Regions from separate parts of the Bordetella sp. 2513F2 genome, predicted to be linked through region 3. Evidence: predicted binding sites of a transcription regulator. Region 3 holds the regulator's gene; each other region holds the start of a gene.

Region 1 (3,273 bases), 990 kb from region 3:
GGCGCTCGACGCCCAGGTGCGCAAGGAGCTGCGCCGCTGGCTGCGGCGCCTGCACGAGGAACTGCACGTGGCCAGCGTGTTCGTCACGCACGACCAGGAAGAGGCGCTGGAGGTGGCCGACCGCGTGGTCCTGATGCGGGCCGGCCGGATCGAGCAGGCGGGATCGCCGCGCGAAGTCTGGGAGCGGCCGGCCACGCCGTTCGTGCATGGCTTCCTGGGCAACGTCAATCGGCTGGCGGGCCACGCCAGCCGCGGCATGTGGGAAGACGGCAGCATGTCGCTGCCGGCACCCGAGCTGCTCCAGGACGATCGCGTTCCCGCGGTGGCCTACGTGCGGCCGCACGAGATCGAACTGGCGCGCGAAGGCGCGGCGGGCGGCCTTGCGGTACGCCTGGATCATGCCTACCTGGCCGGCCCCAGCGCCTATCTCGAGCTGCAGCCTCTGGACAGGCAGGATCGGCTCGAGGCGGAAGTGCCTGAAGCGCTTTATCGACAACTGAACCTGAAGGAAGGCGAGATCCTGGTGGCGCGCCTGCGCCAGGGCCGGGTTTTCGCCGTGCAACCATGATCAACTCATCTTCATCCCTTCCCCAAGGCTGGCCGGCGCTGCAGGCGCTCCTGGCCGACATCGCCGAGCGTCATCCCGACGCGGCGCTGGCCTCGTCGCTGGCCGCCGAAGACATGCTGCTGACCCACGCCATCTTCGAGGCCGGGCTGCCCCTGCAGGTCTTCACCCTGAACACCGGCCGCCTGCATGCCGAGACGCTCGCGCTGCTGCCGCGGGTGCAGGATCGCTACGGCCGCGCCATCGAGGTCTACGAGCCCGAGGCCGGGGCGGTGGCCGATCACGTGGCGCAGCACGGGGCATATGCCTTCTACGAGAGCGTGGAGCTGCGCAAAGCCTGTTGCAACATCCGCAAGGTCGAGCCGCTGCGCCGCGCACTGTCGGGCCGCAGCGCCTGGATCACGGGCCAGCGCCGCGAGCAGTCCGCCACCCGCGCGGTGCTGGCCGAGGCGGAGGACGATCCGGTGTTCGGCCTGCGCAAATACAACCCTCTGGCGGCCTGGACCGAGCAGGAAGTGTGGGCCGCGATCAGGGCGCTGGACATTCCCTACAATCCCCTGCACGACCAGGGCTATCCCTCGATCGGATGCGAGCCCTGCACGCGTGCGGTAAAGCCGGGCGAGGACGTGCGTGCCGGCCGCTGGTGGTGGGAGCAGTCGGACTCCAAGGAGTGCGGCCTGCACGCCGGCAATCGCGTGATCCCGGTACGCGCCCAGGCGGCTTCACCCGCCCGACAGGCGCAGCGCGACGAAGCGCTGCAGTAGGCGCGGGAAAGCCCGCATCCGGGGGTGTTCACCTGCCGGTCCGACCTGGGGTAAATTGATCCGGTCGGAACCGCAACACGGCGCTTGCCAAAAGTACTGTATTTTTATACAGTACTTCCATGGAGCGAGCCGATCATTCGTCTTTCGATTTTTCCGCCGGTAATGGGTCCCCGGCTGCCGCCCCCGCCGCCTTGCGCGGCCGGGGTGCGGTTACTAATGTCAGGCACCGCTTCGAATCCACCGAGCGGAATCCCGCCGACGACGGCTGGCAACCCATAGGCTTCGTGCCCGAGGCGGGCAGGCCGGCCACCACGGTGCGTGCCGAGCAGGCCCGCAAGCTGCTGTCCCGCAACGATTCCCCCGACATCCCGTTCGACGTCGCCATCAATCCGTACCGCGGCTGCGAGCATGGCTGCGTGTATTGCTATGCGCGGCCCACCCATGCCTATCTGGGGTATTCGCCCGGCCTCGACTTCGAGACCCGCCTGGTAGCCAAGGCCAATGCGCCGCAGGTGCTGCGGGCCGAGCTGGCGCGCCCGGGCTACCGTCCCACTCCCATCAACCTGGGTTCCGCCACGGATATCTACCAGCCCATCGAACGCACCTGGCGCCTTACGCGCTCCCTGCTCGAGGTCCTGCTGGAAACCCGGCACCCCGTCACCCTCGTCACCAAGAACGCCCTGGTCGAGCGCGATCTCGATCTGCTCCAGGCGCTGGCGCGTCGCAACCTGGCCATGGTGTTCGTCAGCATCACCACGCTGGATGCCGACATGGCGCGCACGCTGGAACCCCGCGCCTCGGCGCCGTGGCGGCGCCTGCAGGCCGTGCGCCGGCTGGCCGAGGCGGGCGTACCCGTGGGGGTGCTTGCCGCCCCCATGATCCCCTTCATCAACGACGACGCGCTCGAAGCCATCATCTCGGCCGCCGCCGAAGCCGGCGCCCGCCACGCCAGCTATACCGTGGTGCGCCTGCCCTGGGAAGTCAAAGACGTCTTCGAGCAATGGCTGCACACGCACTTTCCCGACAGGGCGCAGCGCGTCCTGCACCGCATCGCCGACATGCGAGACGGCCGGCGCAATGACCCCAATTTTGGCACCCGCATGCGCGGCACCGGCATATGGGCCGATCTGTTGCGTCAGCGCTACACGGTCGCCGTACGCAAGGCGGGCCTCGTCTCACCCCGCATGCCGCCACTCGATTGCACCCAGTTCGTTCCGCCGGCGCAGCCGGCTTCCACCCTGTCCCGACGCGCAGGGCGCACCGCTGCGGCGGTGTCCGCCCAGGTCGCCGATGTGGGGCAGTTGTCGCTGTTCGACTGACACGCCAGGAGCCCCCCATGAACCTCGCTTCCCCGCTCGCCACAACGCTGCCCACGACGCTCGATACTCCGCTCGCCGACCCGCTCACCTGGCCGCGGCGTGCCGGCGGCGCGCTGCGCCGGGTCGTGTCTGCCCCGCTGTCTGCCGCCATGTCCGCTCTCATGTCCGCCCTTGCCCGGTGGCCGTTCCCGCCTCAGCCGGGCGCAGCGCTGCCCATGCCGGTCGGCCAGCGGCAGGCGGGCTCCATGCCGGTGGCTCCCGCAGCGCCCCCGGTTCCGGCTGCGCCCGCTGCGGCCGCTGCGTCCGTTCGAGATGCCAGCATCGGCGATGCCCGCCGGATGGCGGTGCCGGCCGGCCGGGTGGGCGTGCGGCGCATGGTCATCGACATACTCCTGGTCGGCATCTGGGGCGCCATGATTCCCGCGCTCATGTGGCTGGGTGCCGCCGCCGGGTTCTGAGGATGCGCGAGCCCCGGGGCCGCAGCGGCTGCTGCGGTTCCCGCTGTCATCTGGACAAGGCTATGTGGCGCAAGGCCTAGCTTTTTGGTGTAGAATACCGGGTTTGCCAAACCTCATCCTCTGCTTGCGGCACCAGGACATTCCTACAACCGCATTGGCCGGCCCGA
Region 2 (3,273 bases), 240 kb from region 3:
CAGGGCCAGCTCGGCCTGGGTGCGCAGCCCGGCCAGCGGCGTCTTGAGCTGGTGCGCCGCGTCGGCCACGAAACGGCGCTGTGCCTCCACGTTGGCGGCCAGCCGGTCGAGCAGCTCGTTCATGGCGCCGACCAGCGGGGCGATTTCTGAAGGGGCCGCCCGCTCGTCGATGGGCGAGAGGTCGTCGGGCCTGCGCGCGCGCAGATGCTGCTGCAGGGCATTGAGGGGGGCGACGCCGCGCGTGAGCCCGAACCAGACCAGCAGCACGGCCACCGGGAGCACGACGAACTGGGGAATGATGACGCCCTTGATGATGTCGTTGGCCAGCTGTGCGCGCTTCTCGACCGTCTCGGCCACGGCCACCAGGGCCGGCTGGCCGGAGGCCAGGTCGAGGTCTATCCAGGTGTAGGCTAGCCGTACGCCGAAGCCGCGCAGGGCCTCGTCGGCATAGCGCACGACGCCGGGCTGCGGGGCGCCCAGCGGCACCGGCAGGGGCAGGGCGCGGTCTCCGCCCAGGTATTCGCCGTCTCCGCCCAACGCCAGCCAGAACACGCTTTCGGTCTCGTCGGCGCGCAGCACTTCGCGCGCCGCATCGCTCATGCGCAGCACCGCCCGGCCGTCTTCGACCTGCACCTGGCGGGTGAGCACGTGCAGCGCATTGGCGAGGGCGCGGTCGTAGGGGACGTCGGCGATGTTCTGGGCCACCACGTAGGTGATGGCCACGCTCATGGGCCACAGCAGGAACAGCGGCGCGAGCATCCAGTCGAGGATCTCGCCCAGCAGCGAGCGCTGCGGCGGGGCGTAGCTCGGCCCCTGCGCACCGCTGCGCAGGGCGTCCAGCGCCTCCTGGTTGAGGGGTTCGCCGGGAGCCGCTTCAGTGGGTGTAGGAGGGGACACCCTGCTCGCGTTCCACGCAATAGCCCAGGCCGCGCACGGTGATGATCTTGACGCCGCTGGGTTCGAGCTTCTTGCGCAGCCGGTGCACGTAGACCTCGATGGCGTTGGTGCTGACTTCCTCGCCCCATTCGCAGAGGTGGTCGACCAGCTGGGTCTTGCTGACCATGCGGCCGCTGCGCGCCAGGAGGATCTCCAGCAGGCTGACCTCGCGGGCGGAGAGGTCGAGGGTCTGGCCGTCGACCAGGGCCACGCGGCCGGTCTGGTCGAACGCCAGCCGTCCGTGGCGGATCATGGTGGCGCCGCCGCCCGCGCCGCGGCGGGTGAGGGCGCGCACCCGGGCCTCGAGTTCCGACAGGGCGAAGGGTTTGGCCATGTAGTCGTCGGCGCCGAGGTCCAGGCCCTCGACCCGCTGTTCCACGCTGTCGGCCGCGGTGAGGATGAGCACCGGCAGCACGGAATTGCGCGCGCGCAGGCGCCGCAGCACCTCCAGCCCGGGCATGTGCGGCAGGCCCAGGTCCAGGATGAGCAGGTCGAAGGGCTGGGCGCACAGGGCGGAGTCGGCTGCCAGGCCGTCGCGCACGGTGTCGACGGCGTAGCCGTTGTGGCGCAGCGAGCGGGACAGCCCGTCGGCCAGGATGCTGTCGTCTTCGGCGATGAGGATGCGCATGCGTAGCCGTGAGGAGTGGCGGAAGCGGACCGCACCCCGGCGGTACGGCCTGGCTGCGGTCGTGTGGCGGATTCTGTCACAGCCGCCCCTCGCTTGCTACTGCGGGATTACGTGGAAATTCTTGGCATACTGGGTTTTTGTCCAGTACAATCCAATGCAATAATCGGCACCCGGGCCGCTGCTGTCTGCTGTGATGGTGGCCGCCCTGGGCCACCGCAGCGTATTTCAATCCAGCGCGCCATACCCCGCGATACCCCTGGCCGGCACGCCCGGCCTGCTCCACACAGGACACCATATGGACGACAAAACCAGCAAGGCCGCATCGGAAAAAGCCAAGGCACTGGCCGCGGCGCTCTCGCAGATCGAGAAGCAGTTTGGCAAGGGCTCCGTCATGCGCTACGGCGACAACGAGGTCGAGCACGACATCCAGGTGGTGTCCACGGGCTCCCTCGGGCTCGACATCGCCCTGGGCGTGGGCGGCCTGCCGCGCGGCCGCGTGATCGAGATCTACGGCCCCGAATCCTCCGGCAAGACCACGCTCACCCTGCAGGTCATCGCCGAAATGCAGAAGGTGGGTGGCACCTGCGCCTTCATCGACGCCGAGCACGCCCTCGATGTGCAATACGCGTCCAAGCTGGGCGTGAACCTCACCGACCTGCTGATTTCCCAACCCGACACGGGCGAGCAGGCCCTCGAGATCACCGATGCGCTGGTGCGCTCGGGTTCGGTCGACCTCATCGTCATCGACTCGGTGGCCGCGCTCGTGCCCAAGGCCGAAATCGAGGGCGAGATGGGCGATTCGCTGCCCGGCCTGCAGGCCCGCCTGATGAGCCAGGCGCTGCGCAAGCTCACTGCCACCATCAAGCGCACCAACTGCATGGTCATCTTCATCAACCAGATCCGCATGAAGATCGGCGTGATGTTCGGCAGCCCCGAAACCACCACGGGCGGCAACGCGCTCAAGTTCTATGCCTCGGTGCGCCTCGACATCCGCCGTGGCGGCTCCATCAAGAAGGGCGACGAGGTCATCGGCAACGAAACCCGCGTCAAGGTCGTCAAGAACAAGGTCTCGCCGCCGTTCAAGCAGGCCGAATTCGACATCATGTACGGCCAGGGCATCTCGCGCGAGGGCGAGATCATCGATCTCGGCGTGCAGGCGGGCGTGGTCGACAAGTCCGGCTCCTGGTATAGCTACAACGGCAACCGCATCGGCCAGGGCAAGGACAACGCGCGCGAATACCTCAAGGAACATCCCGAGCTCGCCTTCGAGATCGAGAACCGGGTGCGCGAGAACCAGGGCGTGGTCAGCCGTGCCGCCAGCTTCGCCGCCAGCGAAGTCGAAGACGCCACCGAGGAATGATGGCGGCCGGGCATGCTGCGTAAACCCGCCTACGGTGTCAGTCGCGCTGCCAGCCGCACCGGCGGCCAGGGCGGGCGGGCGCGCCGCATGCCCGATGACGATTTCGAAACCCTCGCGCCGGCCGCTCCGGCCGATGACGGGTCCGAAGCTGCTCCAACCCGGACGCCACGCACCGGTCCTTCGCTCAAGGCCCGGGCGGTAGGCTATCTTTCGCGCCGGGAACATTCCCGCACGGAACTGGCACGCAAGCTGCGGCCCTATGCCGACGACCCGCACGAGCTCGAATCCGTGCTCGATGCCCTGCAGCGCGAGGGTTGGCTGAGCAATGCGCGCTTCGCGCAAAGCCTGG
Region 3 (3,273 bases):
ACGACCCCCGTGGTGGTCAACTCGGAGAACCTCAACGACTACCTGGGTGTGCGCCGGTACAACTTCGGCATGGCCGAGAAGGAAAACCAGATCGGGCAGGTCACCGGCCTGGCCTGGACCGAAGTGGGGGGCGACCTGCTCACCATCGAGGTGGCCGACATGCCGGGCAAGGGCAACATCCAGCGCACCGGTTCGCTTGGCGACGTCATGAAGGAGTCCGTCGAGGCGGCCCGTACGGTGGTGCGCTCCCGCGCCCGCCGGCTGGGATTCACCGATGCCGTGTTCGAGAAGCGCGACATGCACGTGCACGTGCCCGAGGGCGCCACGCCCAAGGACGGACCGTCCGCCGGCATCGCCATCACCACGGCCATGGTCTCGGCGCTTTCGCGCATCCCGGTGCGTGCAGACGTCGCCATGACCGGCGAGATCACGCTGCGCGGCGAAGTGCTGCCCATCGGCGGTCTCAAGGAGAAGCTGCTGGCCGCGCATCGCGGCGGCATCAAGACCGTGCTGATCCCCGAGGAGAACGTCAAGGATCTCGCCGAGATTCCGGACAACGTCAAGAACTTCCTCGAGATCGTGCCCGTGCGCTGGATCGACAAGGTGCTCGAGCTGGCGCTGGAGCGCCTGCCCGAACCCCTGTCCGAGGAAGAGGCCGTCAAGGAAGAGTCGCTGGTGGCCAAGCCGGTGGAATCGGGCTCCAGCGATCCGCTGGTGAAGCACTGAGTCCTCGGATCCGTCCAACGAAAAACCCGCCAGCGATGGCGGGTTTTTTTCGTGCCCGCGCGTTTGCCGGGCTTAGTGCAGCGGCTGGGTGCGTATTAGCCCGACGGCGATGCCTTCCAGTGCAAAGTCCTGGTCGGGCTGGACGATGATGGGGGTGTAGTCGGGGTTCTCGGGCAGCAGCTCGATGCGGCCGTTCTGGCGCTGCAGCCGCTTGACCGTGACTTCGTCGTCGAGGCGGGCCACCACGATCTGGCCATTGCGGGCCTCGACGGTTTTCTTGACGGCAAGCAGGTCGCCCTCGAGGATGCCGGCGTCTCGCATGCTCATGCCCCGGACCTTGAGCAGATAATCCGGCGATTGGGAGAACAGGCCCGGATCCACCCCGATTTCGCGTTCCACGTGCTCGGTGGCCAGTATGGGGCTGCCGGCGGCGACGCGCCCGACCAGGGGCAGCAGCAGGTGGCCCAGGGCCGCGGCCGCGGGGGCAGGGGGCATGCCGGCGCCGTCCGCATCCTTGAGGCGGATGCCGCGCGACGCGCCTGCCGTGAGCTCGATGGCCCCCTTGCGGGCCAGGGCCTTCAGGTGGTCTTCGGCGGCGTTGGGCGAGCGGAACCCCAGGGCCTGCGCGATCTCGGCGCGGGTGGGCGGGAAACCGGTGCGCGCCACCGTGAGGCGGATGAGATCGAGGATTTGCTGCTGGCGTTCCGTGAGTTTGATGGCCATGGCGTGATCCGTGGGCACGGAGACTGTACGTATATACAGGCGAATTCTGGGGGACGAATCAGAAAAAAGCAAGTCTCAAGCCCATGCCGGGAGCGGCCGCCCAAAGAAAACGGGGCCCGCAGGCCCCGTATGTGCCGGCGGGCTGTGCCGCCTGCCGGAAGAGGTGTCTACTTGATCACGGCCGCGATGCCGGCCGCAACGGCGTCGATGTTGCGGCTGTTCAGCGCCGCCACGCAGATGCGGCCGCTGCCGACGGCATAGATGCCGTGCTCTTCGCGCAGGCGGTCGACCTGCTCGGAGGTCAGGCCCGAGTAGGAGAACATGCCGCGCTGGCGCAGCACGAAGCTGAAGTCCTGGGTGGCGCCGTGGGCCTTGATCTTGTCGACCAGTTGCTGGCGCATCAGGCGGATGCGATCGCGCATGCCGGCCAGTTCCTGCTCCCACAGGGCGTAGAGCTCGGGCGTGTTGAGGATGGACGCCACCAGTGTGCCCCCGTGCGTGGGCGGGTTGGAATAGTTGGTGCGGATGACGCGCTTGAGCTGGCTCAGCACACGGCCGGCCTCGTCCTTGTCGCCGGCGACCACGGTGAGGGCGCCCACGCGCTCGCCGTACAGCGAGAACGACTTGGAGAACGAGGAACTCACCAGCATGGTGATGTCCAGGCCCGCGAACAGGCGCACCGCCTCGGCATCTTCCTGCAGGCCTGCGCCGAACCCCTGGTAGGCGATGTCGAGGAAGGGAACGAGGTCGCGGGCCTTGACCACGTCGGCAATCTGCTTCCACTGCTCGGGGGTGGGATCCGCGCCGGTGGGGTTGTGGCAGCAGGCGTGCAGCACGACGATGGTCTTGGGCGCGGCCGCCTGGAGGTCGGCCAGCATGCCCTCGAAGTTCAGGCCGCGCGTGGCGGGGTCGTAGTAGGTGTAATTCTCGACGGGGAAGCCGGCGCGCTCGAACAGGGCGCGGTGATTTTCCCAGCTGGGGTTGCTGATCAGCACCTTGGAGCCGGGCAGCAGCTGGCGCAGGAAGTCGGCGCCGATCTTGAGCGCGCCCGTGCCGCCCAGCGCCTGCGTGGTGAGCACCCGGCCGGCGGCCACCAGGGGCGAGTCGGCGCCCAGCAGGAGCGTCTGCGCACCCTTGTTGTAGCCCGCGATGCCCTCGATGGGCAGGTAGCCGCGGGCGGCGGCCGCCTCGATACGGGCAACTTCCGCCTTGCGCACCGCCTGCAGCAGGGGAATGCGGCCTTCGTCGTCGTAGTACACCCCGATGCCCAGGTTCACTTTGCCGGGGCGGGTATCGGCGTTGAATTGCTCGTTCAGGCCTAGAATGGGATCGCGCGGAGCGAGTTCGACGGATGCGAAGAGGTTGCTCATGGACGTGGAATGGGTGGTGGACGCACCGACAGGTGCTGTGGATAATGGGGGGTTTACCCTGAGAGACAGTCTAGCATGACCGCTCCTGGATACGTCGAATTTCCCGACAGCCCCTTCCAGCTGTACCAGCCCTATCCGCCGGCCGGCGACCAGCCCGCCGCGATCCAGGGCCTGGTGGACGGCATGGCCGATGGCCTCATGTACCAGACCCTGCTGGGCGTGACGGGTTCGGGCAAGACCTACACCATGGCCAACGTCATCGCGCGCCTGGGGCGCCCGGCCCTGATACTGGCGCCCAACAAGACGCTGGCGGCCCAGCTGTATGCCGAAATGCGCGAGTTCTTTCCGCGCAATGCGGTGGAGTACTTTGTTTCATACTACGACTACTACCAGCCCGAGGCCTACGTGCCCACGCGCGACCTCTTCATCGAGAAGGACTCCTCGGTGAACGAGC

What was found. The regulator LexA, encoded in region 3, represses DNA repair genes until DNA is damaged. The targets are predictions, from matches to a motif close to ACTGTATNNNNATACAGT.
Region 1: ACYBYQ_RS06850 (PA0069 family radical SAM protein) is a predicted target of LexA. The motif match lies at 1,425-1,442, and genes of this name have one in related genera.
Region 2: recA (recombinase RecA) is a predicted target of LexA. The motif match lies at 1,693-1,710, and genes of this name have one in related genera.

Annotation. Positions count from the first base shown of each region.
Region 1 is NZ_CM137755.1:1,444,387-1,447,659, forward strand. Features, by position in the region: gene ACYBYQ_RS06840 (sulfate/molybdate ABC transporter ATP-binding protein) at 1-568, shown strand, start outside; gene ACYBYQ_RS06845 (phosphoadenylyl-sulfate reductase) at 565-1,329, shown strand; gene ACYBYQ_RS06850 (PA0069 family radical SAM protein) at 1,449-2,648, shown strand; gene ACYBYQ_RS06855 (hypothetical protein) at 2,666-3,106, shown strand.
Region 2 is NZ_CM137755.1:2,674,557-2,677,829, reverse strand. Features, by position in the region: gene ACYBYQ_RS12760 (sensor histidine kinase N-terminal domain-containing protein) at 1-897, opposite strand, end outside; gene ACYBYQ_RS12755 (response regulator transcription factor) at 875-1,564, opposite strand; gene recA (recombinase RecA) at 1,860-2,924, shown strand; gene recX (recombination regulator RecX) at 3,012-3,273, shown strand, end outside.
Region 3 is NZ_CM137755.1:2,437,490-2,440,762, reverse strand. Features, by position in the region: gene lon (endopeptidase La) at 1-726, shown strand, start outside; gene lexA (transcriptional repressor LexA) at 799-1,449, opposite strand; gene ACYBYQ_RS11510 (amino acid aminotransferase) at 1,617-2,819, opposite strand; gene uvrB (excinuclease ABC subunit UvrB) at 2,895-3,273, shown strand, end outside.